DNA from 4 places in the Rhizobium sp. NXC14 genome. Region 1 is predicted to be linked to each of the others. Evidence: predicted binding sites of a transcription regulator. Region 1 holds the regulator's gene; each other region holds the start of a gene.

Evidence for each region. Region 1 encodes PhoB, which activates phosphate uptake and scavenging genes when phosphate is short. Its sites were predicted from a motif close to TGTCATNNANCTGTCAT; they were not measured.
Region 2: NXC14_RS00820 (DUF1045 domain-containing protein) is a predicted target of PhoB. The motif match lies at 2,597-2,613, and genes of this name have one in related genera.
Region 3: ppk2 (polyphosphate kinase 2) is a predicted target of PhoB. The motif match lies at 4,543-4,559, and genes of this name have one in related genera.
Region 4: NXC14_RS21740 (NAD-glutamate dehydrogenase) is a predicted target of PhoB. The motif match lies at 4,017-4,033, and genes of this name have one in related genera.

Annotation. Positions count from the first base shown of each region.
Region 1 is NZ_CP021030.1:512,028-519,264, forward strand. It holds gene pstA (phosphate ABC transporter permease PstA) at 1-815, shown strand, start outside; gene pstB (phosphate ABC transporter ATP-binding protein PstB) at 831-1,646, shown strand; gene phoU (phosphate signaling complex protein PhoU) at 1,691-2,404, shown strand; gene phoB (phosphate regulon transcriptional regulator PhoB) at 2,530-3,213, shown strand; gene NXC14_RS02530 (GcrA family cell cycle regulator) at 3,802-4,335, opposite strand; gene NXC14_RS02535 (aspartate aminotransferase family protein) at 4,760-5,959, shown strand; gene argF (ornithine carbamoyltransferase) at 5,997-6,911, shown strand; gene NXC14_RS02545 (Hsp33 family molecular chaperone) at 7,005-7,237, shown strand, end outside.
Region 2 is NZ_CP021030.1:169,146-176,382, reverse strand. It holds gene phnD (phosphonate ABC transporter substrate-binding protein) at 1-189, shown strand, start outside; gene phnE (phosphonate ABC transporter, permease protein PhnE) at 254-1,213, shown strand; gene phnE (phosphonate ABC transporter, permease protein PhnE) at 1,221-2,564, shown strand; gene NXC14_RS00820 (DUF1045 domain-containing protein) at 2,705-3,400, shown strand; gene NXC14_RS00815 (alpha-D-ribose 1-methylphosphonate 5-triphosphate diphosphatase) at 3,414-4,553, shown strand; gene phnN (phosphonate metabolism protein/1,5-bisphosphokinase (PRPP-forming) PhnN) at 4,550-5,155, shown strand; gene NXC14_RS00805 (GrpB family protein) at 5,125-5,670, shown strand; gene NXC14_RS00800 (DNA translocase FtsK) at 5,706-7,237, opposite strand, start outside.
Region 3 is NZ_CP021032.1:194,786-202,022, reverse strand. It holds gene NXC14_RS25240 (hypothetical protein) at 1-51, shown strand, start outside; gene NXC14_RS25235 (alpha-ketoglutarate-dependent dioxygenase AlkB) at 62-640, shown strand; gene NXC14_RS25230 (pyridoxamine 5'-phosphate oxidase family protein) at 701-1,180, shown strand; gene NXC14_RS25225 (LysR family transcriptional regulator) at 1,210-2,121, opposite strand; gene NXC14_RS25220 (aldo/keto reductase family oxidoreductase) at 2,219-3,094, shown strand; gene NXC14_RS25215 (hypothetical protein) at 3,228-3,419, opposite strand; gene ppk2 (polyphosphate kinase 2) at 3,577-4,491, opposite strand; gene NXC14_RS25205 (GMC family oxidoreductase) at 4,646-6,298, opposite strand; gene NXC14_RS25200 (ATP-binding cassette domain-containing protein) at 6,383-7,237, opposite strand, start outside.
Region 4 is NZ_CP021030.1:4,459,172-4,466,408, reverse strand. It holds gene NXC14_RS21740 (NAD-glutamate dehydrogenase) at 1-3,807, opposite strand, end outside; gene pdxY (pyridoxal kinase PdxY) at 4,086-4,961, shown strand; gene NXC14_RS21730 (carbonic anhydrase) at 5,033-5,674, shown strand; partial or broken gene NXC14_RS21725 (GGDEF domain-containing protein) at 5,766-7,237, shown strand, end outside.

The sequences.
Region 1 (7,237 bases):
TTTCCGTCGATGAGAAGAACCGCAAGGTCAACGACAAGCAGGTCAACTGGATGAACCAGCTGAAGGCGAGCGGCGCTCTTCAGAAGCAGTTCAACACCGGCCTCTTCGTCAACGGCAATTCCAGCCGTCCGGAGGCCGCCGGTCTCGGCGTCGCCCTCATCGGCTCGCTCTACCTGATGCTGATCGTGCTGGTTCTGTCGCTGCCGATCGGCGTCGCCGCTTCGATCTATCTCGAGGAGTTTGCGCCGAAGAACAGGCTGACGGACCTGATCGAGGTCAACATCAACAACCTCGCAGCCGTCCCGTCGATCGTCTACGGTCTGCTCGGCCTTTCCGTCTTCATCAACTTCATCGGCCTGCCGCGCTCGGCTTCTCTGGTAGGCGGCCTGGTGCTGACGCTGATGACCCTGCCGACGATCATCATCGCCACCCGCGCGGCCCTGCGCGCCGTGCCGCCTTCGATCCGCGCCGCAGCTCTCGGCCTCGGCGCCTCGAAGATGCAGATGGTGTTCCACCACGTCCTGCCGCTTGCCATGCCCGGCATCCTCACCGGCACGATCATCGGCCTGGCGCACGCGCTCGGCGAAACCGCGCCGCTGCTCTTGATCGGCATGGTCGCCTTCGTCGCCAATGCGCCCGCGACACCGCTCGAGCCCTCGACGGCCTTGCCCGTGCAGGTCTATATGTGGGCGAACGAGGCCGAACGTGCCTTCGTGGAGCGTACTTCGGGTGCCATCATCGTCCTGCTCCTGTTCCTGGTCGTCATGAACATGGGCGCCATCCTCTTGCGTCGTCGCTTCGAGCGCCGCTGGTAAACGGAGTTAAACATCATGAACATGCTGACGGAAGCTGCAGTTGAAAAGGCGCTGGATCAGAAGATGAGCAACGTCCCGTATAAAATGATCGGACAGGATGTCTCCGTATACTACGGCGAGAAGCGCGCGCTTTTCGACGTGAACCTGAACATCCGCGAAAACACCGTAACCGCCCTGATCGGCCCCTCGGGCTGCGGCAAGTCGACCTTCCTGCGAAGCCTGAACCGCATGAACGACACGATCGAGGGGTGCCGCGTTACCGGCAAGATCACGCTCGACAGCGACGATATCTATGATCCGGATATCGACGTCGTCGAACTTCGCGCCCGCGTCGGCATGGTTTTCCAGAAGCCGAACCCATTCCCCAAGTCGATCTATGAAAACGTCTCCTACGGCCCCCGCATCCACGGTCTCGCCAAGTCGAAGGCCGATCTCGACCAGATCGTCGAGAGCAGCCTGCAGCGCGCCGGCCTCTGGAACGAGGTCAAGGACCGCGTGCACGAATCCGGCACGGGCCTCTCCGGCGGTCAGCAGCAGCGCCTGTGCATTGCCCGCGCCGTTGCCGTCAGCCCGGAAGTCATCCTGATGGACGAGCCCTGCTCGGCCCTTGACCCGATCGCCACCGCCAAGGTCGAGGAGCTGATCCACGAGCTCCGCGAAAACTATACGATCGTCATCGTCACCCACTCCATGCAGCAGGCCGCGCGCGTCTCGCAGCGCACCGCCATGTTCCACCTCGGCAATCTTGTCGAGGAGAACGACACCGACAAGATGTTCACCAATCCGGACGATCCCCGTACCCAGGACTACATCATGGGTCGCTTCGGCTGATCACGGCCATCCGAAGCCTTCCCCTTATTCGAGGACAAAGCCCCATGGCATCGACACATATTTATTCTGCCTATGATGATGATCTGAAGTTCCTTTCCAGGCGGATTTCCGAAATGGGCGGCCTGGCCGAACAGATGGTCGCCGAATCGGTCCGGGCGCTGGTCAACGGCGATACCGCGCTGGCGCAGAAGGTCATCTCCGACGACGTGATCCTCGATCATACCGAGCGCGAAATCGGCGACAAGGCGATCGTCACCATCGCCCGCCGTCAGCCGATGGCGGCGGACCTGCGCGAAATCATGGGTTCGATCCGCATCGCCGCCGATCTCGAACGCGTCGGCGACCTCGGCAAGAACACCGCCAAGCGCGTCATCGCCGTGCAGAGCACCGGCGTGCCCCGCAAGCTCGCCCGCGGTCTCGAGCATCTCTCCGAGCTGGCGCTTGTCCAGCTCAAGGAAGTGCTCGACGTCTATACGACACGCGCTGCCGACAAGGCGACCGCCATCCGCGAACGCGACAACGAGATCGACGCCATGTACACCTCGCTGTTCCGCGAGCTCTTGACCTACATGATGGAAGATCCGCGCAACATCACGAGCTGCACGCATCTGCTCTTCTGCGCCAAGAACATCGAACGCATCGGCGACCATGCCACCAACATCGCCGAGACGATCTACTACATGGCAACAGGCGCCCAGCCGGAAGGTGATCGCCCGAAGGATGACAGCGCCAACACCGTCGGCGCCGCGACGGAATAATCCTTCCAAGATTGCGTGCGCGCCCGTTCGGGGCGCGCAAAGAGGTCGCAGCCAATTTCTGAATTTGCGCAGGACGCCTGCTTAGACCCCGAGTTTAAGGCTTGTGCGCGAGGAGACGGACACGCATGATCCCGAGAGTCGCAGTTGTTGAAGACGAGGAAGCGCTCAGCGTGCTCCTTCGCTATAATCTCGAAGCCGAAGGCTTCGAGGTCGATACCATCCTGCGCGGCGACGAGGCCGAAATCAGGCTTCAGGAGCGCACGCCCGACCTGCTCATCCTCGACTGGATGCTGCCCGGCGTCTCCGGCATCGAACTCTGCCGGCGCCTGCGCATGCGGCCGGAAACCGAGCGACTGCCGATCATCATGCTGACGGCGCGCGGCGAGGAGAGCGAGCGTGTGCGCGGACTGTCCACCGGCGCCGACGATTATGTCGTCAAGCCCTTCTCGACCCCCGAACTCGTCGCCCGCGTCAAGGCGATGCTGCGCCGTGCCCGCCCCGAGGTGCTGTCCTCGGTGCTGAAATGCGGCGATATCGAGCTCGACCGCGAAACCCATCGCGTCCACCGCAAGAGCCGCGAAGTCCGCCTCGGCCCGACCGAATTTCGCCTGCTGGAATTCCTGATGTCGTCGCCGGGCCGGGTCTTTTCCCGCTCGCAGCTGCTCGACGGCGTCTGGGGTCACGACATCTATGTCGACGAACGAACCGTCGACGTCCATGTCGGACGCCTGCGCAAGGCGCTGAACTTCTCCAACATGCAGGACGTCATCCGCACCGTCCGCGGCGCCGGCTATTCTATGGAAGCCTGAGGCTGAGGGAGTGTGTGAGATGGGCGTTCCCGCCAAACGCACGGCAGTACGGCTTGTGAGGCCCCCCTTGCCGTCGTCGATCGCAGCCGCTTCTTCGCCAGCGTCATTGCGCCGGCGAGGCTTATGCGTCTCGGCACCACCTTTCCATCGCGCCTGCAGAGCCGACTTGTCCCGGCATCACCTCTCCTCCGTCATCCCAGGGCTTGACCCTGGGATCCATCGGGCCGGCGCTGCGGGAACAGGGATGCATCCAACTGCAGGGAAATTATCGAAGCCGAGTGCTTGGTTGTCGATCCCAGGGTCAAGCCGGGTCAAGCCCCGGGATGACGGAGCGTGTGGTTGGCGCTCTCGCCAAACGCGCCGGTGGTGCAACCTGTAGCACCCGTTTTTGCCGCCGATCCATCGCCGCTGCAGAACCAGCTTCATCGCACTGGCGTGGCTTATCTGTCCAGGCACCACTTCTCCTCCAAGCCCCGGGATGACGGAGTGTGGGGTTGGCTTGGTTGCTAAACGCAAAGGTCACTTCCCCAATCGAATAAAAAAACGGGCCACTCGGCCCGTTTCTCGTTCTCGGCAATACCTGTCCGCTCAGCTGACCCGTGCCGCGGCCCGGCGCCTTTCGTTGATCGGCTGATAGGCAAGCTTCTGATGATAGCTGCAATAGGGCGAATTGTCGGGGGACTCGCAGCCGCAGAAATGGAAATCTTCCTTGAGCGGGTCGCCGACCGGCCATTTGCAGGTGCGTTCGGTGAGCTCCGTCAGGCCGAGGCGGCGAGAAATCGGCACGACCACATTGCCGGCCGGCACATATTCCATTTCCTCGACGGCATCGACCTCGATCTCTTCCTTCAGCATCGTTGCGCCCTGTTGACGGGTCACGGTGCGGGTGGTGATCCGGGAGGCGTAGTTCGGCGCGCGCGGCGCGGCTGTCTGGCGCTTCGGCGTGCGCGCCGCGGTGGCCGTGCCGCCGGCCTTGGCGCGGCCGGGAAGGCTGAGCCTGTGCACCTTGCCGATAACGGCATTTCGGCTGACGCCGCCAAGCTGCGCAGCAATCTGGCTGGCGCTCAGTCCTTCGGCCCAAAGCTTCTTGAGTTTCTCGACCCGCTCGTCTGTCCAGTTCATGCCCTGTCTCCACCTTTTGCGTTGGTGATGGCAGAATCCCTCACCGTTGTCCCGGAAGCCTCCGAAACAAGAAACGCTTGATCAATTTTGGTGACTAGTTCCGCCGCATGCAGTCTAGTAATTGAACTTTAACCTAGTGTGAGGCTGACTCCGTGACAAGAGTCGCGGGAATCCGGATGAATCGAATTTCAAGTTTTCCCCAACTTGCTGCCTCTGCGTGGCATTTCTGCAATAATGCCTGTTGAAGGCCGAAAGTGCCGCTGCACAAGCTTGCTGCATAGGCTAAGGCGCCAGTTTTGTTGACATTGCAGCGCGAAAAGGAAATAGTACCGCTCGCCGCCGAAAGGCGGCATTTTTGATTTTTTGGACCTGGTTTTGTTAGCCGGAGTCCGTGCAAGACAACATTGAACGGGAGACCCGCGCCATGGCTGAAGCCGCGCCGCTTTATGACACCTATTCTCGCGCCCCGCTGCGGTTCGAGCGAGGCGAGGGCGTATGGCTGATCACCGAGAGCGGCGAGCGCTATCTCGATTTCGGCGCCGGTGTCGCCGTCACCTCCGTCGGCCATGGCAACCCGCATGTGGTCGCGGCGCTGAAGGAGCAGGCCGACAAGGTCTGGCACCTCTCCAACATCTATGAGATCCCCGGCCAGGAGCGCCTCGCCAAGCGCCTGACGGACGCTACCTTCGCCGATAAGGTGTTCTTCACCAATTCTGGCGCCGAGGCGCTCGAATGCGCCATCAAGACCGCGCGCCGCTACCAGTTTTCCAAGGGGCATCCCGAGCGGTTCCATATCATCACCTTCGAGGGTGCCTTCCATGGGCGCACGCTCGCGACGATTGCCGCCGGCGGTCAGGAGAAATATCTCGAAGGTTTCGGCCCCAAGGCTCCGGGTTTCGATCAGGTGCCGTTCGGCGACATCGAGGCCGTCCGCGCCGCCATTACCGATGCGACGGCCGCAATCCTGATCGAGCCGGTGCAAGGCGAGGGCGGCGTGCGTCCCGCCACCGGCGAATTCATGAAGGCGCTTCGCCGGATCTGCGACGAAAACGGCCTGCTGCTGATCCTCGACGAGGTCCAGACCGGCGTCGGCCGCACCGGCAAGCTCTTCGCCCATGAATGGTCCGGCATCACGCCCGATATCATGGCCGTTGCCAAGGGCATCGGCGGCGGTTTCCCGCTCGGCGCCTGCCTTGCCACGGCCGAGGCTGCCTCCGGCATGAAGGCCGGCACGCATGGTTCGACCTATGGCGGCAATCCGCTGGCCATGGCGGTCGGCAGTGCCGTACTCGACGTCATCCTCGCCGATGGCTTCCTTGAGCATGTGCGCGACGTCGCGCTCGTCTTCCGCCAGGGGCTGGCCTCGCTCAAGGATCGGTATCCCGATGTTATCGAGGATATCCGAGGCGAGGGGCTTCTGCTCGGCGTCAAGGCTGCGGTTCCCTCGGCCGAATTGCTGCAGGCGATCCGCGCCGCGCATCTGCTCGGCGTGCCGGCCGGCGACAACGTCATCCGCCTTCTTCCGCCGCTGGTGGTCACTGCCGAAGAAGCCCGCGAGGGGCTCGTGCGCCTCGAGCGCGCCGCCGAGAGCATCCGCGCCGCCAAGATCAAGAAGACGGCTTGAAGGGATCGCCGCCTTCGGGCGCACGACAGGTAAGAACATGGCTCCTAAACATTTCCTCGATCTTTCGGCCGTCACCTCGGCCGACCTCAGAACTATCATGAACGACGCGCTCGCCCGCAAGCAGGCCTTCAAATCCGGCAAGGGCGACAAGCCGCTCGCCGGCAAGATGCTGGCGATGATCTTCGAAAAGCCGTCGACGCGCACCCGCGTTTCCTTCGACGTCGGCATGCGCCAGCTCGGCGGCGAAACGCTGTTTCTCTCCGGTACTGAAATGCAGCTCGGCCGCGCCGAGACGATCGGCGACACCGCCAAGGTGCTGTCGCGCTATGTCGATGCGATCATGATCCGCACCACCGAGCATTCCAGGCTTTTGGAGCTCGCCGAGCACGCGACCGTGCCTGTGATCAATGCGCTGACGGACGACACCCACCCCTGCCAGATCATGGCCGATATCATGACCTTCGAGGAGCATCGCGGCCCGATCAAGGGCAAGACGATCGCATGGACCGGCGACGGCAACAATGTGCTGCATTCGCTGGTGGAAGGGGCTGCGCGCTTCGGCTACCGCATGAACATGGCCGTGCCTCTTGGCTCGGAGCCTAAGGATCACTATCTGAACTGGGCCCGCAATGAGGGCGCCGAAGTCATGCTCTGCCATGATGCCGACCGTGCGGTCGAAGGCGCCGATTGCGTGGTGACCGATACCTGGGTCTCCATGAATCAGGAACATCGGGCCCGGGGTCACAACGTCTTCCAGCCTTATCAGGTCAATGCGGCCTTGATGGCCAAGGCCGGCAGCGATGCATTGTTCATGCATTGCTTGCCTGCTCATCGCGGTGAGGAAGTGACGGACGAGGTGATCGACGGCCCGCAATCCGTGGTCTTCGATGAAGCGGAAAACCGTCTTCATGCGCAGAAGTCGATTCTTGCTTGGTGCCTGGGCGCGATCTGAACCATAATCGGATGTTGCGAGTCATAAGCTTGCGGCCCGACTGCGCGAGCGCCGGACACTTTGGCCGCCGCTCCAGAAACTAGGAGTAAAGCCATGGCAGAAGCTGCAGCCGCCCTCGGCCAGTTCGATTTCGCCGGCGATGATCATGTCGTCCCCTTTCAGGTGGAGGGTCTGGATGTGCGCGGCCGCGCCGTCCAGCTCGGCCCCATGCTCGATGCGATCCTCGAGCGCCATCATTATCCCGCGCCCGTCGCCCGGCTGCTCGCCGAAGTCGTCGTACTGACGGTGCTGCTCGGCACCTCGCTGAAGTTCGACGGCAAGTTCAC
Region 2 (7,237 bases), 340 kb from region 1:
TTGGTCGTGCGCAACGCTCTCGGCCAGGAGTGGCAGACGAAGCTCGCAGCCTTCTTCACGGCCCTGCCGGAAAAGGATCACAAGTGTTTCTCGGCTGTCGAAGGCGGCGACTACAAGGGCTACGCTCCCGTCAAGCACGACTTCTACAAGGCCGTCGTCGAAGTTCGCAAGGCGGCCATCGGCGGCTGATCGCCTTTTGAATACGGGGGCGGCTGACAACGGCCGCCCTTTGTTTGTTATCCGCGGAGCGTCCATGACCATTGCCGACACACAGCCGCACATGCAGAGCACGCAGGAGATCGGCACCGCCTGGGACCGGATGGTCGCCAAGCGCCGCTTCTACACCGTGCTCGGCCTGGTTATCCTTATCGCGGCTTTCGTGAGCTCCGTCCGCTTTGCCGATGAGAGCAATGCCGGCCATTTCTTCGAACGCCTGCCGCACCTATTCGACTTCCTGAGCTGGCTCATCCCCAAGGATTGGAACGACGTCTGGCGCGCGATCTTCGACATAGCGAGCGTCAACGACAAGGGCGGCGAGGAATTCAACTTCATCAAAGGCCGCGTCTATATCTGGGGAGACTTCTACATCCCGGAATATTTCGAGCTGATGATCATCACGATCAACGTGGCGCTGATCTCGACTGTCATCGCCTTCGTCTTTGCCGTGCCCTTGAGCTTCTTTGCGGCGCGCAACCTGACGAGTTCGTGGCCGCTGCGCGTCTTCACCAAGCGGCTGATGGAATTCCTGCGCGCCTTCCCGGAAATCGTCATCGCCGGCCTGTTTTCGGCGATCCTGTCGATCGGGCCGGTCGCCGCCATCATCGCCATCACCCTGCACACGATCGGCGCGCTCGGCAAACTCTTCTACGAGGTTGCCGAAAACATCGACATGAAGCCGCATGAGGGGATGAAGGCCGTCGGCGCCAACTGGTGGGAGCGGGTGCGCTTCGCCGTCCTGCCGCAAGTGCTGCCGAATTTCACCTCCTATGCGCTGCTGCGCCTGGAGATCAACGTGCGCGCCTCGACCATCATCGGCGCCGTCGGCGGCGGCGGCATCGGCGAAGAGCTGAAGCTTTCGATCTCGCGCGGCTTCGGCGCAAAGACCGTTGCCCTCGTACTCCTGTTGTTCGTGACGATCATCGCCGCTGACCAGTTCTCCGCCTGGCTGCGCCGCCGTCTCGTCGGCGAACACGCCTTCCTTCTGCAACATTGAGGCCGCCATGACGGTGATCGACGCAAACCGCATGCATGAGATTGAAGCGCGCTATCCAGAATATTTCCACCGGTCGTTCCGCCAGCGTTTCGGCGGGCTGATGATCCTCAGTGCGAGCCTCCTCTACGGCCTCTACGCCGTCTGGTTCTTTGACCTGCCCAAGCTTCTTGCCGAAGCCCACTGGGAGCGCGTTGGCATCTATCTCAGCCAATGGGTGAGTTATGATGTGCAGCCGGACTTCCGCATCCAGGATGACGGCTCGATCGAGGTGCGTTATCCCCGCTTCTCGCCGCTCGGCGACAATCCGCATCCGGACTGGGTGGTCAACAATCCCGATGGCAGCATCACCGTTTCCGTCAGCGGCACCAGCCGCAGCATCACCGTTTCGAAGAGCGAAACGATCGTGACCGCGCACGGCGTCAGCGTCCCGGTCAACGTTTCGAGCGGCGCGCCCGAGGTGGTCGGCCCGGTGCCGAGCTGGATGACGGTCTATGACGACAACGTGCTCGCTGATCTCGGCTTTGCCGGCGACGTCAGCATTTCCGTCGATCGCGTGAAAGTTCGCAAGCGTTTCCTCGGCTGGGCAAATTTCCTCTTCGACACGCAATCGTCATTCTTCGACAAGCCGGTCGGCGACGTCCTTGGCCTCATTGTCTCCGGCCCGCGCATCAAGCCCGACCAGTCCAACCTGTCGCTCGCTTTCGATGACATCTGGAACAACAGCGAATGGCAGCACGGCGACGTCTGGACCAAGCTTTTCCAGACGATCGTCATGGCCTTTCTCGGAACGCTGCTCGGCTCCCTCGCCGCCTTCCCGCTCGCCTTTCTGGCGGCACGCAACATCACGCCGAACCGCATCATGAACCAGATTCTCAAGCGCTTCTTCGATTTCCTGCGCTCTGTCGACATGCTGATCTGGGCGCTTTTCCTGACACGCGCCTTCGGCCCAGGGCCGCTTGCCGGCAGCGGCGCGATCTTCCTCACCGAGACCGGCACGCTCGGCAAGCTTTATTCCGAGGGGCTCGAGAACATCGACAACAAGCCGCGAGAAGGCATCAAATCGACCGGCGCCCAGACGGTGCTCGTCCATCGTTACGGCATCATGCCGCAGATCGTCCCCGTCATCGTCAGCCAGACGCTCTACCAGTGGGAATCGAACGTGCGCGGCGCCACGATCATCGGCGCTGTCGGCGCAGGCGGCATCGGCCTCAAACTCTGGGAGGCAATGCGCACCAACGCCAACTGGGAAAACGTCGCCTATATGGTCATTCTGATCCTGATCGTCGTCTTCCTGTTCGACGCCGCATCGAACGCGCTGCGCCATCGGCTGATGGGCAAGAATTCGCACTGAGCACTCGATGAAGGCGGTGGCGGCGCGGCCGTCATCATCATTCTGTCACGGAAATCTTTTAGCCGGGAGCCTGCTTGCGGTTCGCCGCCAAATCACTGCACATTGCGCTCCCCGTTTCGACGATCCCCAGGACAAAAGCCTTGCGCTACGCTCTCTATTTTTCGCCGCCGAAGGATGATCCCCTGACCGGCGCGGCTTCGCTCTGGCTCGGCCGCGATGCTTTCACCGGCGAAACCTATCCTGCACCCGAACATCAGAGGCTGAGTGCGGCAGAGCAGTTCGAGCTGACCGCCGACCCGCGACGCTACGGCTTTCACGCGACGATCAAGGCGCCGTTTTCGCTTGCCGGTTCAGTCACCGAAAGGGATCTCATGGCCTTTGCCGAGGAGTTTGCCGCCCGGACCCCGGCCTTCGAGATACCCCAGCTCGTCCTCGGTCAGCTCGGTCGATTTTTTGCCCTTGTTCCGGCTTCTCTTCATCAACCTCTTCAAGATTTCGCAGCGAAGGTGGTAAAGTCCTTCGAGCCGTTCCGCGCAACGCTGTCCGAGGCCGATATCGCGCGCCGCAATCCGGAAAGGCTCAGCGACAGCCAGCGCGCCAATCTGCAGCGCTGGGGCTATCCTTACGTCATGGAGGATTTCGGTTTCCACATGACACTGAGCGGGCAGGTGCCTGCAGAGCGCGCCGAGGTCATGAGAGCAATCCTGGCGGAACGTTTTGCCGGTTTCACCGGCCGGCCGCTTTCGATCTCCGGTCTCGCCGTCTTCATCGAGGAGACGCGCGGCGCCCCGTTCAAAGTTCGTTCCTGGCTGCCCCTTGCCGGCGCCAAAAACTGAAAGACCTGACAATATGAGCAAAGAGACCGTCTTTTCCAACGCCCGCATCGTTCTCGAGGACGACATCCTTTCAGGATCGATCCTCATCCGCGACGGCAAGATCGCCGATATCTCTGAAGGCAATTCGGTAGCCGGCGAAGATTTCGAGGGGGATTACGTCATTCCCGGCCTTGTCGAACTGCATACCGACCATCTCGAAGGCCATTATCAGCCGCGTCCGGGCATCCGCTGGCACAAGACGGCTGCCGTCCAGGCGCATGACGCCCAGATCGTCACATCGGGCATCACGACGGTCTTCGACTGCCTGCGCATGGGCGCGGACGAGGACGGCGGGTTCGAACATGGCGAGATGCGAGAGATGGCCGACGCCATCCAATCGGCGGAGAAGGAAGGCAGGCTGCGCGCCGAACACCTCATCCACCTGCGCTGCGAGGTATCGGCCGACAATGTACTTGAACATTTCGCCGATTTCGAAAATGATCCGCATGTGCGGCTCGTCTCGCTGATGGATCATGCGCCCGGCCAGCGGCAGTTCCAGACGATGGATCAATACATCTTCTACTATCAGAAGAAGCGGGGCCTGAGCGACGAGGCCTTCGCCCGTTTCGTCGCCAAGCGCCAGGCGGAATCGGCGCGCAATTCGACGCCACATCGAAACGCCATCGCCAAGGTCTGCGCCGAGCGCGGCATCACGGTCGCAAGCCATGACGACGCCACACTCTCCCATGTCGACGAGGCGATCGACAATGGCGTGCGCCTTGCCGAGTTTCCGACCAGCTTCGATGCCGCCCGGGCATCGCACGAGCACGGCATGAGCGTGCTGATGGGGGCGCCGAACATCGTGCGCGGCAAATCCCATTCCGGCAACATCGCCGCCCGCGATCTCGCCGAAATGGGCGTGCTCGACGTTCTGTCCTCCGACTACGTGCCGCTGAGCCTGCTGCATGCACCCTTCATCCTTGCCGACGAGGTGGAAAGCATCACCCTTCCGAAAGCGATCGCGATGGTGACGTCGACGCCTGCCCGCACTGTCAGCCTCAATGATCGCGGCCGGATCGCGACCGGGCTGCGCGCCGATCTCGTCCGTGTCCACCGCTCGCACGGCGTGCCGGTGACACGCTCCGTCTGGCGCCAGGGACGCCGTGTCGCATGACGCCACACGAACCCCATGCGGCAGCAGGAGCCGAACGCGGCATCATGGTCGTCGTCGTCGGGCCGAGCGGCGCCGGCAAGGACACGCTGATGAACCTCGCTGCGCGGTGTTTTTCCGGCCGCGACAACGTCCATTTCGCCCGCCGCGTCATCACCCGCCACCGCGATGCCGGCGGCGAAGATCATCTTTCCGTCTCCCTCCAAGGCTTTGCCGCCATGGAGCAATCAGGCTCCTTCGCCGTGTGGTGGGAGGCGCATGGCCTGAAATACGGCATTCCGGCCGAAGTATCGGTGGCGCTGTCGAGAGGCCATATCGTCGTGGCCAACGGCTCGCGCTCGGCGCTTCACCGCTTCCAGGCCGCTTTCCCGCGGCTGAAGGTCATCAATGTCACGGCCCGCCCGGAAGTGCTCGCCAGCCGGCTGGAAGCGCGCGGCCGGGAGACACACGAGGACATCATGGCCAGGCTTGCCCGCGGCCCGCTGACCGTGCGCGGCGACTATGACGTGACGGAACTCGACAATAGCGGTTCGCTGGAAGAGGCCGAACAGAAGATGATCGCAATTCTGGACGAATTGCTGGCCGAAGTGCAGCGACCACAGTAGGGAGGCCAGGATGCGCCATCAAAGTCGTCGATTACGACACTTCCTGGCCACTGCTCTTTGCCGCAATCAGCGCCGAGGTCTCCGTCCTGCTCGGTGATCTCGTGCAGTCCATCGACCACATCGGCAGCACATCTGTGCCTGGACTTGCAGCCAAGCCGAAAATCGACCTCGATGACGTCGTGGTATCTGACGACGCCTTACCGGCAGCGATAGAATTGGTACGCGCTGCCGACTTCGCATTTCACGGTGACCCTCACAGAGACGGCCGTTGGGTCTTTACCCGCAACCGCGAGGCTTGCGGGTACAGGCTCTATGTTTGCGCACCCGATAATCCCGCGCATCGGCAACGCATCCTGTTTCGCAACTACCTCAGAGACCATCCCGCAAAGGCCAAGGCCTATGCCGACCTCAAACGCCGCCTGGCCGCTGAGGCGGACGGCGATTGGGATTTCTATACCGGCGGCAAGTCAGCCTTCGTCGAGGAAACGATAAGATTGGCTACGTTGAAAACATGAAACCGGAATGCGCCGCGCACTCCGGCCATCGTCGATCAATCGCCCTCGCCGCGTCCGGATACGATCTCGCGTTTGCCGACGTGGTTTGCCGGGCCGACGAGACCTTCCTTTTCCATGCGCTCCACCAGGGAGGCGGCTCTGTTGTAGCCGATGCCGAGGCGGCGCTGGATATAGGAGGTTGAGCACTTCTTGTCCCGCATGACGACCTTGACGGCCTGCTGATAGAGCTCGTCACCGTCCTCGGCGCCCATAGCACTCTTGTCGAAGACGGCGCCGTCTTCTTCATTCTCGACGTCTTCCTCCTCGTCGGCCGTGACCGTATCCAGATATTCAGGACGGCCCTGCGTCTTCAGATGCGCGACGACTTTTTCGACCTCGGCATCGGAGACGAAGGGGCCATGGACACGGGCGATGCGGCCGCCACCCTGCATATGCAGCATGTCACCCTGTCCGAGCAGTTGCTCTGCGCCCTGCTCGCCGAGGATGGTGCGGCTGTCGATCTTCGAGGTGACCTGGAAGGAAATGCGGGTCGGGAAATTCGCCTTGATCGTGCCGGTGATAACATCGACCGACGGACGCTGGGTCGCCATGATCAGGTGAATACCGGCGGCACGCGCCATCTGCGCCAGACGCTGGATCGCACCTTCAATCTCTTTGCCGGCGACCATCATCAGATCGGCCATCTCGTCGACGATGACGACGATGTAAGGCATCGGCGCAAGATCCAGTTCCTGGCTTTCTTCGATCGGCGCACCGGTTCCCCTGTCGAAGCCGGTCTGAACCATGATATGGATGGTCTCGCCCTTTTCGCGCGCCTGGGAGACGCGGCCGTTATAGCCGTCGATGTTGCGCACGCCGAGGCGCGACATCTTGCGATAACGCTCCTCCATCTCGCGCACCGCCCATTTCAGCGCCATGACAGCCTTTTTCGGATCGGTGACGACGGGCGTCAGCAGATGCGGAATACCGTCATAGACGGAGAGTTCGAGCATCTTCGGGTCGACCATGATCAGCCGGCATTGCTCCGGCGTCATGCGGTAGAGCAGCGACAGGATCATCGTATTGATGGCGACCGATTTGCCCGAACCGGTGGTGCCGGCGACGAGCAGATGCGGCATCTTTGCGAGCTCGGCGATCACAGGCTCACCGCCGATGGTCTTGCCGAGGCCGAGCGCCAGCTTATAGCCGCTCTTGTCGAAATCCTGGCTCTCGATCATCTCCCGGAAATAAACGGTTTCACGGGTGACATTCGGCAGCTCGATGCCGATGACGTTGCGGCCCGGGACCACGGCGACGCGGGCCGAAAGCGCCGACATCGAGCGGGCGATATCATCGGCCAGGCCGATGACGCGCGACGACTTCACGCCGGGCGCCGGCTCGAATTCATAAAGGGTGACGACGGGGCCGGGGCGGACATGAATGATCTCGCCCTTGATGCCGAAATCCTCAAGCACGCTTTCCAGAAGACCGGCATTCTGCTCCAGCGTCTCCTGCGACATGATCTCGCCGAGACGTTCGGGCGGCTCCTGCAAAAGAGCGCGCGGCGGGAATTCATAACCTGATGCAT
Region 3 (7,237 bases), on a different replicon from region 1:
CTGGTCGCAGAAGACTTCGCGACGGTCATGGAAACCCCGAGCGTGCATTGAGGAACGAGCGGTGACCGTGATTGCACAGAAGGATCTCTTTGGCGCGGCCGACGACGGCTTTCCCGAGGGTTTCCGATATAGTCAGGATATTGTGCCCGTCGATCTGCAGCGCTCAGTTCTCGAAGCGATACCGGCCCTGCCGTTGAAAGCCTTCGACTTCCACGGGTTCGAAGGCAAACGCAGAACGGTCTCCTTCGGCTGGAAATACGACTTCGATAGTCAGCGCATGAGAAAAGCAGAGGCGATACCGTCATGGTTGCTCCCCATTCGCGAGATCGCCGCACGCTTCGCGGAAATTGTGCCGGAGGCGCTCGAACATATTCTCGTGACGGAATACGCACCCGGCGCGCCGATCGGCTGGCACAAGGATAAATCTGTGTTCGGCCGCATCGTCGGCATCTCCCTGCTTTCGTCCTGCACCTTTAGGCTGAGGCGCCGGAATGGCGACAAGTGGCAGCGGCGATCGCTCGTGCTTGAACCCGGCTCCGCCTACGTCATGGCCGGCGCCTCAAGAACGCTCTGGGAGCATTCCATCCCGCCTGTCGATCGGCTGCGTTATTCGATCACCTTCCGGGAGTTGGCCACCTAAAACCTCGGGAACATCGGCTCCAGCAGATGGTTACTCCGTCTCGCACAAATGGAGATGACGATGGCCGAGCAGGATGACGCGACGCGGGTATGGGAATTGATCGACCGAATAGGCTTCTGCATGTTGACGACCCGCAACGGCGACAATCTGCGCGCCCGGCCGATGTCCGCCTATAGCGCGCAGCTTGAAAACGCGGTCTATTTTCTGACTGATCTCGCCAGTAACAAGGACGACGAGGTCGCCCGCTGGCCGAACGTCTGCCTGGCCTTTGCCGACACCAAGGCGCAGAAATATCTTTCCGTGGCGGGGACGGCCGAGGTGCAGAACGACCGCGAAAAGATCCGTGAATTGTGGGCAACGCCGGCAAAGGCATGGTGGGACAATCCCGACGATCCCTCCATCCGCATCCTCAAGGTTACCCCGTCTTCGGCTGAATATTGGGACAGCCCCGGCACCATCATCAGCTATATCAAAATGGCGGCCGCAGCGATCACAAACAGCAAACCTGATATGGGCGACAACGCCGAGGTCACGCTCTGACGCTAGGCGCGGAGGCTCGCCGACGGACATCAAACCCAGTTGGCCGATGCCTTGACGAAGTCGATGAATGCCCTGAGCGGCGCAGGCACCAGACGCCGGCCGGGATAATAGAGAAACGGTCCTGAAAAGCGCTGCCACCACGGCTCGAGGACGGGCTCCAGTGCGCCGCTGTCGAAATGCGGACGCAGCCAATCCTCGAAAATGCAGATGATTCCTGTGCCCGCTATCGCCGCGTCGACGGAAAGATCGGTCGCCCCGCCGACCCTGACGATCAATGGGCCGGTCGGTTCGACCCGCACCACCTCGCCGTCCCGCTCATATTCCCATGGCGTCGTCAGCGCACCGCTGGCAAAACGGCCCAACAAACAGGCGTGATCAAGGAGTTCACTCGGATGTCGCGGCCGCCCTCGGCGGTCGAGATAAGCAGGCGATGCCGCGGTGGCAAAGCGCTGGTGGCGCGGACCAATCGGAATCGCGATCATATCCTGCTCCAGCCGCTCGTCATAACGGATGCCGGCGTCACACCCGGCAGCGAGCACGTCGACAAAGCTCTCCTCGGCGACTATCTCCAGGCAAATGTCGGGGTAGGCGGCGAGGAATGGCGGGATGATGGCAGGCAGCACCAGCCGCGCAGCGCTGACCGGCACATTGAGCCGCAGCGAGCCAGCCGGCCTGTCGCGAAAGCGGTTGACCACGTCGAGCGCGGCCTCCACCTCCGTCAAAGCAGGGCCGAGCCGCTCCAGCAGACCCTTGCCCGCTTCGGTCGTAACGACGCTACGCGTCGTCCGATTGAGGAGCCTGACGTCGAGATCAGCCTCCAGGCGACGCACCGCTTCGCTCAAGAAGGAGGCGCTGCTGCCACTGGCACGCGCTGCCTCGCGAAAACCACCCGCCCGCGCCACTGCGACGAAGGCGTTGAGGTCACTCAGGTCTGCTTTCACTGTTCGCCACTCCGCACGGCCCGTGCGCATTGTACCCAATTATCACACGCACCGCCAAGGAGTAAGTTTAATCTCATCTGTTGAAAGGAGCGCGACCATGTCCATCATCCATCAATCCGGCACATTCAATATCGGCGACCGCAAGGTGAGGCGACTTGGCTATGGCGCCATGCAGCTGGCAGGGCCCGGCGTGTTCGGCCCGCCAAAGGATCGCGGCGCCGCTCTGGCGGTGCTGCGCGAGGCGGTCGCATGCGGCGTGAACCATATCGATACCAGCGATTTCTACGGCCCGCACGTGACCAATCAGATCATCCGTGAAGCGCTCCATCCCTATGGCGACGATCTCGTCATCGTCACCAAGGTCGGCGCGCGGCGCGGCGCGGACGGGTCCTGGATTCCGGCCTTCTCGCGCCAGGAACTGACGCAGGCGGTTCACGACAATCTTCGCAACCTCGGCCTCGAGGTGCTTGATGTCGTCAACCTCCGGATCACATTTGACCTGCATAGCCCGGCCGAAGGCTCGATAGAAGCACCCCTGACGGTTCTGGCTGATCTCCAGCGGCAAGGTCTGATCCGTCACATAGGTTTAAGCAACGCCACATCGAAACAGGTCGCCGAAGGCCGCGGGATCACCGAGATCGTCTGTGTGCAAAACCAGTACAATCTGGCGCATCGGAACGACGACCGGCTCATCGACGAGCTCGCCCGTCAGGGCACCGCCTATGTGCCGTTCTTCCCGCTCGGCGGCTTCACGCCGCTGCAATCGTCCACACTCTCCAATGTTGGCGCACGCCTCAGCGCCACGCCGATGCAGGTGGCGCTCGCCTGGCTGTTGCGCCGCGCAGCCAATATCCTGTTGATCCCCGGCACGTCGTCGCTCGGCCATCTCAGGGAGAATCTCGCTGCTGCCGGATTGGTGCTGCCGGATGATGCCGACGAGGAACTGAACCATATGGCTGACATCGCGGCCTGACGGCCGCGGCTGCGGCGGTGCAATCGTTAGGCCGTGTTCTAGCGCGGCGTAACGAGCTTGCCGGACGTGCTGGCGCAATCTGTCGGTCGGCCGCACCTTATTGGCTGCGCCAACCGGCCGGTAAACGAGAGCATCAGGATGGCTTCCGTGTCAGAAGCTCATAAGTCACCAAAGCCGCTGACATCGCCAGAAAAACCACGGCTGCCAAAGGATAATCGGCGCTGGCGTTCGGGTCGGCAAGCTTGGGAAGGCCGATAACACTGCCGGCCGCCAGAATCGCCGAGAGCACAACCTCCTGAACGATTAATCTCCAAAAGCCGGTCATGACCAACCTCCCGTCATCTCCGTATTATCGGCCGAAGGACGCTCAGTCTTTATACCTCACGATGCAGCCGTTGGGAAACACGCGTTGACCGCACGGTCCAGTGACCATGCGGTCTCGGTTTCAACGCTTCGGAAGCCGACTTGTTGCGGCTATGCTTTCAATAGCGCTCAGGCACATACATATCAGCCGGAACCGGCGCCCTGATGTAGTCGGCATGACGGATACGATCCGGCAGCTGAATCTCAGGCTTCGGCACGTCCTCGTAGGGAATCTGATCAAGAAGATGGGCGATGCAGTTCAGCCGCGCCCGCTTCTTGTCGACGGCCTGCACCACCCACCAGGGCGCCTCCTTGGTGTGTGTGCGCGCCAGCATTTCTTCCTTGGCCTTGGTATATTCCTCCCAGTGGATGCGGCTTTCCATGTCCATCGGCGAAAGCTTCCACTGCTTCAGCGGATCGTGGATGCGCATCTTGAAGCGGAATTCCTGTTCCTCGTCGGTGATCGAGAACCAGTATTTGATCAGCACGATGCCGGATCGGACGAGCATCCGTTCGAATTCGGGCACCGAGCGGAAGAACTCCTCGAGTTCGTCAGGAGTGCAGAAGCCCATCACGCGCTCGACGCCGGCGCGGTTGTACCAGCTGCGGTCGAAGAGCACGATCTCGCCGGCGGTGGGAAGATGCGGGACATAACGCTGGAAATACCATTGATGGCGCTCCCGTTCGGTCGGCGCAGGCAGTGCCACTGTGCGGCAGACGCGCGGGTTGAGCCTTTGGGTTACGCGCTTGATCGCGCCACCCTTGCCGGCCGAATCCCGGCCTTCGAAAAGCACGACGACCTTCAGCTTCTTGTACTGAACCCAATCCTGCAGCCGAACCAGTTCGTGCTGCAGTCGGAAAAGCTCGCGGAAATAGATCTTCCGATCGAGCGTCTGCTCCGCCGGTTCCGTCATTCCTTCGACGACCAGATCGTCCAGCCGGTCTTCCTCCAGCTGCATTTCCAGCTCCTCATCGAAGCTGTCGGCGATTTCGGCCTTTATCCGGCTGAGCTGGTCCTGATGTGTTTTAGACATGGGCTTTCCCTTCCTGCTCAGTTGACAGGAGCATGTCACTGCAAAGTTAGTGTGACGGTTGGATAACCCACAGCTCGTTCACTTGTTCGCCTCTTTCGCCACTCCACATGCCGGCGAACTTTTTAGACGCCGCCTACACGAGATGGAGGCGTGCCTAGAGCAGTCCCGTTCGGTAGTGGTCGACAAGGTTGCGGCAGGCGCGGATGGTCAGCGCCATGACGGTGAGCGTCGTGCCAGCGATGCCGCTGCCCGGAAAGGCGCTGGCGTCGGTGACGATGACGTTCGGAGCATCCCACAGTTGATTGTAGGGATTGAGCACTGAAGCTTCCGGGCTTTCGCCCATGCGCGCACCGCCGGTTTCATGGATTGCTGCGCCCATGCACATGGTCTTGCGGAACCATGTGCGGAACATGAAGCGGCTGAAGGCATCGGCGTCGGGAAAGGCGCCTCTGCCCATCTCCTTGAGGCCGGTGGGCGATCCGATGAATTCAAGATCGCCGCCGACCTCTTTGACCATGGCGATCAACGTCTCCTCCTGCCGGCGGAGCAGCCGCCGCTCCTCCTCCTGCATGACGCAGCGAATGTGTGGCACCGGAATGTTCCAGGCGTCCTTGCGCTTGCCATCGAGGGTGATGCGATTATCGGCATAGGGCAGCATGCGGCCGAAGCCGAAGAAGGCGAGACGCGCATCGGCATCCTCTGAAACCGGCGCCCTGCCGATGCTGCCCTGATAGTCGAAATCGCCGCGGGCGGCGTCACCCTCGTCGAAACGCGGGATGAAGATGCCACCCGACGGATTGTAGAAGGGATCGACAGGAGCGGAATCGTCGACGGCCCAACCCTTCGCCTTGGGAAAGGAGCCAAAGGCAAGGCATGGAAGCTGATCCATGAAATAGCGCCCGAGCGCGCCCGAGCTGTTTCCGAGCCCGTCAGGATGTCTTGCCGATACCGAGTTCAGCAGCAGCCGCACGCTCTCGATCGGCGAGGCCGCAAGCACGATTGTCGCGGCGCGAGCCGTCGAAACCTTGCCCGTGTTGCGATCGATGAATTCCGCACCGGTGGCGCGGCCGGTTTTTTCGTCGGTGGTGATGCGACGCACGACGGCGTCATAACGGACCGTCAGCCGGCCGGTCGCCTTTGCGTCCCGCAGCGGTCGCGGCATGCGTTCTGCGTCGGGCGCTATATAGCGCCAGGAGATGACGCGCCGGTCCGGCCAGCGGCTTTCTACAGCCTGCTTGAATATCTGCTCGGCGGGCGTGAGGCTTGCCGGCTTCGCATAGACGCCGTCCGGCAAGGTCGGCACATCGTCCTTGTTGCCGTAGAGCTCGAGATAGGCCTCGACTTCGCCATAGAAGGGCGCAAGCTCGTCATAGGAGATCGGCCAGTCCACGCCCTTTCCGGTGCGCGATCGGATCTTGAAATCATCGTCGGTCCAGCGCAGCAGCACGCGGCCGAAACTGTGCAGGCGCCCGCCGCCCTGGCGGCCGCGGATCCAGAGAAAGGGCTCGTTCTTCGGCGTCGTATAGGGGTTCTTGCGATCGTTGACGAAGAAGTGGCTGAAGCGCTCGGTAAAGAAGGCCGCCCGCGCCTGGATCGGCTGGCCCTTCAGGGTGGCGCGCGCACGCTCCCATATATTGATGCTGCTTGCCGGCGCCTTCTTGCGTGCCGGGTTGAAATCCCTGGGGCCGACGGCCGGCCCAGCCTCGAGCAGCAGCACCGACAGGCCCTTGGCCGTCAGCTCTTTGACCGCGAAGGAACCCGCCGCGCCGGAGCCGATCACCAGCGCATCATAAATGATCTCAGACATGTCTTTTCAAATCCTGTCCTGGAGCAATTCCTCAATGCAGCGCAAAGCACATCCGAAATTGCGGGAAAGCAAAGGAATGGCGCGTCAAAGCCGCGATCCATCGGCAGCGAAGAGTGACGCCTTGGTGATATCAAGGCCCGGAGCCATGGCATCGCCGGGCTTGAAGTCGACGTCGCCCATGAAACGAAGGGAGAGACTGTGCTCCGCCCAGTCGAACCAGACGATGGCATCCGAACCCATCGGCTCGACGACGGAAACACGGCCAGCAATCGTGGGAAGCCCGCTTGCCGCCCCGTCGAGCACAAGGTGCTCAGGGCGAAAGCCTAACGTAACAGGTCCTTCCACGGCAGCCGTGCGAAAGGTATAGTCGGTGAGGTCGACGGTTAGGCCGTTGCTTCTGAAGACGGGTGCTCCGCCGCCGCGCTCGATCCGGCCCTCGACGAAATTCATCGCCGGAGCACCGATGAAGCCGGCGACGAAGAGATTGGCCGGACGGCGGTAGATCTCGGCCGGCGAAGCAAGCTGCTGGATCACGCCGTCGCGCATGATGGCGATGCGGTCGGCGAGCGTCAGGGCCTCGACCTGATCGTGGGTCACGTAAATCATGGTGTTGCCGAGGCTTTGATGCAGCTTCTTGATCTCGACGCGCAATTCGTTGCGCAGCTTGGCGTCGAGATTCGACAGCGGCTCGTCGAAGAGGAACATATCCACTTCTCGCACCAGTGCCCGGCCGATGGCGACGCGCTGCCGCTGGCCGCCGGACAGCTCGGCAGGACGCCGGTCGAGCAATGTGTCGAGATGGAGGAGCGCGGCCGTGCGGGCGACGCGTGCCTCGATCTCGGCCTTTGGCAGGCCTGCGACGCGAAGCCCGAAGGAGAGGTTCTTGCGGACCGACATGCGCGGGTAGAGTGCGTAGGACTGGAAGACCATGCCGATGCC
Region 4 (7,237 bases), 550 kb from region 1:
CTTGGCATAGGACAGCAGCACGCCGATTTCCGGCCGCGTCAGCGGCTTGCCGGCCGTGTAACGTTCGGCCAGCGTCTGGTCATCCGGCAAGGTCTCGACCTTGCGGTTCAGCTGGCCGGTTGTCTCGAGCACGCTCATGAAGCGGGCGAGTTCGAGGCCGTTTGCCGTGCCCTTGCGTTCGACGAGCGAGATCGCCAACGACTGGAGGTAATTATTGCGCAGGACCAGCGCCGCCACCTCACCGGTCATCGACGAAAGAAGCTGGTCGCGTTTTGGCCGCGTCAGCCGCCCGTCATGCATAGCGGCAGCCAGCGCGATCTTGATATTGACCTCGACGTCGGAGGTGTTGACGCCGGCCGAGTTGTCGATGGCGTCGGAGTTGCAGCGTCCGCCGCTGAGGCAGTAAGCGATGCGGCCCTTCTGGGTGACGCCGAGATTGGCGCCCTCGCCGATCACCTTGGCGCGCACCTCAGTCGCGGTGACGCGGATCGGATCGTTGGCGCGATCGCCGACTTCGGTGTCGGTTTCGGAGGGAGCCTTCACATAAGTGCCGATGCCGCCGAACCACAGCAGATCGACCGGACTCTTCAGGATCGCCGTCATGATCTCGAATGGGGTCGCCACCGCTTTGTCGATGCCAATCGCGGCAACCGCTTCCGGCGTCAGCGTCACAGATTTCGCCGAACGTGAAATGATCATCGCGCCTTTCGAAAGCACGCTCTTATCGAAGTCCTGCCAGCTCGAGCGCGGCAGGTTGAAGAGCCGTTGGCGCTCGGCCAGCGTTTTTTCCATGTCGGGATCGGGATCGATGATGATGTCGCGGTGATCGAAAGCGGCAATGAGCCTGATCTTGGGAGAGAGCAGCATGCCGTTGCCGAAGACGTCGCCCGACATGTCGCCGACGCCGGCGACGGTGAAGGGCGTGGTCTGAATGTCGATGTCCATCTCGCGAAAATGGCGTTTTACGGTTTCCCAGGCGCCGCGGGCGGTGATGCCCATCTTCTTGTGATCGTAACCGGCCGAGCCGCCGGAGGCAAAGGCGTCGTCCAGCCAGAAGCCAGCCTCCTGCGCCAAGGCATTGGCGGTGTCGGAGAAGGTCGCCGTGCCTTTGTCGGCGGCAACGACGAAATAGGGATCGTCACCATCGAGCCTGATCGTATCGGCCGGCGGCACGACCTCGGCGCCGGAGATATTGTCGGTGATCGAAAGCAGCGTGCGGATATAGGTCTTGTACGCCTCGCGGCCGGCATTGAAGATTCCGTCGCGGCTGCCGCCCACCGGCAGCTTCTTCGGGTAAAAGCCGCCTTTGGCGCCGACCGGCACGATGACGGCGTTCTTCACCTGCTGCGCTTTGACGAGGCCGAGCACCTCGGTGCGGTAATCCTCGGCACGATCAGACCAGCGCAGGCCGCCGCGCGCCACCTTGCCGAAGCGCAGGTGGACGCCTTCGACTTCGACGCCGTAGACGAACATCTCGCGGAAGGGTTTCGGTTGCGGCAGCCTGTCGACCAGGTGCGGATCGAGCTTGAAGGCCAGCATGGCTTTCGGCGACCCATCGGGGTTCTTCTGGAAATAGTTGGTGCGCAGCGTCGCGTCGACGATGTTGACGTAGCGGCGCAGAATGCGATCGTCGTCCAGGTTCGGCACGTCGGCAAGATCGGCCTCGATGGCCTGGTGCAGGTCGGCGATCTTCTTGAGGCGGGCCTTTTCGGAAAGCCTGGGATCGAGCGTGTCGTGGAACAGGCGGAAGATGGCGGCGGCTACACCAGGATATTTATCGAGCGTCGTTGCGATGTAATCCTGCGAATAGGCGATCCCGGCCTGGCGGAGGTATCGGGCATAGGCGCGCAATACATTGGTTTCGCGGGCCGAGAGCCCGGCCGAAAGGATCAGCCGGTTGAAACTGTCATTGTCGATCGTGCCGGCAAAGGCGGCGACGAAGGCTTCCTCGAGCGCAGCGCCATACCGATGGAGGTCGATGTCGCTGCCGTTGCGGGTCTCGAGCTCCATATCGTGCAGCACGACGAGTTGGGTTGCGCCATCGCCGACCTGTACCCCAATGTCGAAGGTGCGTTCGCTGACGACATTGAAGCCGAGGTTCTCGAGGAGCGGCACGCGGCGTGACAAGGCCAGCTGGCCGCCGGCGTGGAAGATCTTCAGCGAGAGGATGCGGCCCTGTTCTTCCTGGCGGTGATAAAACTGGATTCGCAGCGGCTCGCCGGCGGCGCAGGCGCCGATATCGGCAAGGTCGGCGACGGTTTCTTCAGGGGTAAAGGAATCCTGGAAAGCTTGATCGACCGATAGTTTCGGCGACTTTGGTCCGGCAAGCGCTTCGAAACGGTCGTTCCAGCGGGCAGTGATTTCGCGGATCTTCTGCTCGAGCCTTGCCTGCGGTATGCGCGGCGTCTTGCCGCCGGAACGGCCGATGATGAAATGCACGCGGGCGACGCCGCCTTCGGGAAAAGCCGGATAATAGGCGGACACACGGCCGTCATAGACGGTCTTCAGATAGGTGCCGATGCGCTCGCGCACGATCGAATCATATTCCTCACGCGGCACATAGACGATGACCGAGACGAAGCGGTCGAAATGGTCGATGCGCGGCAGGACGCGCACGCGCGGCCGGTCGGCGAGATCGTTGATCTGCTCGGCAAAGCTCGCAAGCAGCGTCGTGTCGATCTGGAATAGGTCGTCGCGCGGATAGGATTCCAGCGTGTTGTCGAGCATGCGGCCGGAATGGCTCATCGGGTCGAAGCCGAAATGCTCCTTCACCTTTTCGATCTTGGACCGCAGCAGCGGGATTTCGGAGGCGAGGGAGGTATAGGCCGTCGAGGTGAAGAGGCCGACGATGCGGAGTTCCCCGGTGACGTTGCCCTCGGCATCGAAACGTTTGACGCCGACATAATCCATATAGGCGCGGCGATGAACGATCGATTTCACATTCGCCTTGGTGACGATCAGGAAGTCGGGGCCGTCGAGGAAGGCGAGGATCTCTGGCGTGGTGGTCACAGCGTCCTTGCCGGTACGCAGTACGAGAACGTCCGGGTTGGAGAGGATGCCGAGGCCGGCGCCCTTGTCGCGCTCGACCTTGGCGTCGGCGCCCTTGCCGGAATAGATATATTCACGCATGCCGAGGAAGGTGAAATTCTCGTCGCGCAGCCAGGTCAGGAAGGCCACCGCTTCAGCATGTTCGGCCTTCCTGCGGCCGGCACCGTTGGCCGACAGCTCGGCGATTACGCCATCGAGCTTGGCAAGCATCGGCTTCCAGTCCGAGACCGACAGACGGACCTGTTCGAGCACGGTCTGGACGCGTTTGACGAGGTCGGCAGCCTGGGTGGAATTCAAGGGGGCGATATGGAGCTGAATATGACTGACTCGTGCCGCGGGATCGCTCGGGTGGTCGGCGGAATAGAGCGTGGGGGCTCTGCCCTTTTCCATGACGAGGATTGGATGCACGGCCATGAACAGATCGCGGTAGGTGCTCGTCACTTCACCCATGACCGATTCATAAAGGAAAGGCATGTTCCGGTCGGTCACCGACAGCACCGAGACGGCGGTGCCGCCGGGTGTCACCTCGGCAAGTGTGTCGATGCTGACGCGGGGCGTCTTGCCGTTCCAGGCGGCAAGTTCCTTTGCCGAATGCACGGCAGAGCGCGCCAGCATGTCGGGCGTATAGAGTTCCAGATCGTCATTGCTCGCCCGGCCAAAGAGAATTTCCGGATCGAGATGCGCCTCGCTCATCGCCTTGGCGATCTTGCGCGCAGTCTCGATCTGCTTCTCCCGTTTCGGATTGTTTCTGGCAGCCATGGAACGCCTCCCCGCATTGGACTGATTTTTTCGCAAGCTAGCAGAAGATTTGTCGAAAGAATCCCTAAAATAGCGCTGTCGGGGATCGTTTTGATGCTTTTTTGCCGGCGGAAATTAGAAATTGGCAGAGTTTTTTCGCTTTTGAGGCCGAAACGCGTTGGCAAGGCCTCTCTTCCTGGTTTGCTTTCGCGGCACATTTCCATGCTCACGTGAAGAATGGTTGACAGCTCGCCGTCAAAAAGATCATCAAACGCCATCATCATTCGGACCTCGGTTTCATGTCGGAAAATGCAGCGGGCACAGTCATCGTTATTTCCAGCCATGTCGTGCGTGGCTCGGTCGGGAATCGGGCGGCGGTGTTTGCGCTGGAGACGCTCGGCCATCCGGTCTGGGCGCTGCCGACCATCGTTCTGCCCTGGCATCCCGGCCATGGCCGTTCGACGCGGCTGACGTTTGCCGAAGCGGATTTCGACGCAGCGATCGAGGATCTGATTTGCGCGCCCTGGATCGGTGAAGTCAGGGCTGTGCTTTCGGGCTATTTCGGCAATGCCGCCCAGGCACGCTCGGTCGCCCGGCTGATCACTGCGCTCCGGCAAAACAATCCTGAACTACTTTATGTCTGCGATCCGGTCATGGGCGATCTCGGCGGCCTCTACGTGCCGGAAGCGACGGCCGAGGCCATTCGTGATCATCTCATTCCGCTGGCCTCGCTCGCAACGCCGAACCGGTACGAGCTCGCCTGGCTGTCGGGAGCACCGCTCGATGACAACGGCGCAATCATGGAGGCGGCGCTGGCGCTCGGGCCGTCGCGCATGCTCGTCACCTCGGCGGTGCCGATGATGGCGGGCGGCACCGGCAATCTCTTCCTTTCCGGCCGTCACGCGCTTCTTGCCGAGCACCGCGTTGTCGAGAACCCGCCGAATGGTCTCGGCGACCTGCTGGCCGCCGTTTTCCTGTCGCGCCTGCTGTCCGGCCTCGAGGACGAAAAGGCGTTGCAGCTTGCCACCGCCAGCGTGTTCGAAGTGCTTGCGCGTGCGGTCAAGCGCGGCAGCAACGAGCTGATGCTGGCCAGCGATGCGTCCAGCCTTTCGACGCCGATGGCGATGGTGCAGATGCGCCGGCTCGTACACCCGGCGCAGCGTCGGAAAAAATGACGCATTTGCCAATGTGCGCATTTTGCGGTGCAGCAGTTGATCTTGTCCTCCGCGCGCGCTAATCCAGAGGCATGCAGCGTTTTCCAAACACCCTTCTGAACGGTTATCGCAACTTTATGAACGGGCGTTATGCCGACGCCCGCGACAGGTATCGGCAACTTGCCGAAAACGGCCAGAGTCCGAGTACGCTTGTCATTGCCTGTTCGGACTCGCGTGCGGCTCCCGAGCTGATCTTCGATGCCGGCCCGGGCGAGCTTTTCGTCATCCGCAACGTTGCCAACATGGTGCCGCCCTACGAGCCGGACGGCCATTTCCATTCGACATCGGCCGCTCTTGAATTTGCCGTGCAGGCGCTGAAGGTTTCGGACATCGTCGTGATGGGCCATGGCCGCTGCGGCGGGATTCGGGCGGCACTCGATCCGAATGCCGAGCCACTATCGCCCGGCGATTTCATCGGCCGGTGGATGTCGCTGGTCAGACCCGCAGCCGAGCAGATCCAGAGCAATGACGTGATGACCGCGGCCGAGCGGCAAACTGCGCTCGAGCGTGTCTCCATCCGCAACTCGATCGACAATCTCAGAAGCTTTCCCAATATCAAGGCGCTGGAAGAAGCCGGGAATCTTCATCTTCACGGCGCTTGGTTCGACATCTCGACAGGTGAGCTCTGGGTGATGGACGCGGACACGCGTGACTTCATTCGTCCCGAGATCTAGGGACTAGCGGGTTTATCAGTTTTTTAAGGATTGCTGTTAAACTTGCATCAATTGGTTGCGCGACCGGCATTTGATCACGTGGCGATTGGCGATGAAGTTCGAAACCATTAAAAAGGTTATGCTGGCCGCCGTTCTGCTGCCCTTCGCCTTCATGCTGATTGAAGGCGCCTTCGTTCTCCGAACTTCCATCCAGCATTACAGGGATCTTGAGAAAGACCGGCAGTTCGCCGATGTGCTGGCGCGTGGCGGGTCGATCGCGGCGACTGAAATCCTCAGTGAAATCGATGCCACTCGCCGCTATCTCGCGCATCCCAGCAGCGAGACTGCAGTCGACATGCAGCGAAGCCGACTGACGCTCGATCGCGAACGCCGCGCCTTCCAGGCCAGCCTGCCGCCCCGCGATACGCTCGATCAGGGACTTGCAGCTGAATTGTCGGCTCTCAGCCTTGCCTACAGCCGCATCGTCGCGGCGCGGAGCGCTGTCGACCAGGGCCGTTATTCAGGCAGCAATCCCGGCTCCGTCTACTGGTATGCGGCTCTGAAGCAGCTTGCGGTCGTCGACGCACTTTCACCACTGATCAGCGACCCGGTGCTGCTTGAGAAATCCAACCAGCTGATGGGCATCCTGCTGACCTACTACGGCGAAAGGCTGATCACCGGGATCGGCACCGTTACCTCAATCAAGACGTTTCCGCCAGATTTCCGATTGAACTCTTCATTCAGGGCAAGACCATGCTCGGTGCCGGCATGGATCACATGGTCTTCCATTCCACCGCGCCGATCGTGCGTGACATCGTTGCCTATCTCGGTCGCAGCGATCAGGTGAGGGCGGATGCGATCACCGATGCCATTCTCGCCCGGTCGCGGCCATCTCGCGCAATGGGCGACGCCTGGGCGGCCACACAGCGCGAACGCATGGTTTTCCTCCAGCAGAAGATGGTGGAGGCCGCGAGCGATATTCACGAGACCGGTGAACAGTTTTCGACGCTCTCGCACATACACCTGACGCGGATACTGGCGCTAAGTGCGGGCCTATTGATTCTCGCAACGCTGGTGATGTTGCTGGCGGCAAGAGGCCTTCGGCTGATAGACCGGCTGATCCGCGACCGTGAGACGCTGGTGGGCGAGTTGCGCAACGCTGCTCAAACCGACCTTCTGACGGGGCTGTACAACCGGCGTGGCTTCGAGGTCGCCGCCTCGGCGCTCCTCACCCAGGCCGAGCACGGGTCACGCTGGGTTTCCGTCGTTCTCTTCGATCTCGATCATTTCAAGAAGGTCAACGATGTTCACGGCCATGATTCCGGCGATGCCGTCCTTCGGCACGTCGCGAGCGTCGCGCATCAGAATTTCCGTTCATTCGATCTTCTGGTGCGCCATGGCGGCGAGGAATTCCTGGCGCTTTTGCCGGATTCGACACCTGATGACGCCGCAATCGTCGCCGAACGTGTGCGCATGGCGATCGAGGCGGCTGAGGTTCCTTTGCAGAGCGGCGAACTGCTCAGAGTCACGGCGAGCTTCGGATGCGCCGGCCGGGCAAATGCCGCCGCCAACCGGAACTTCGAG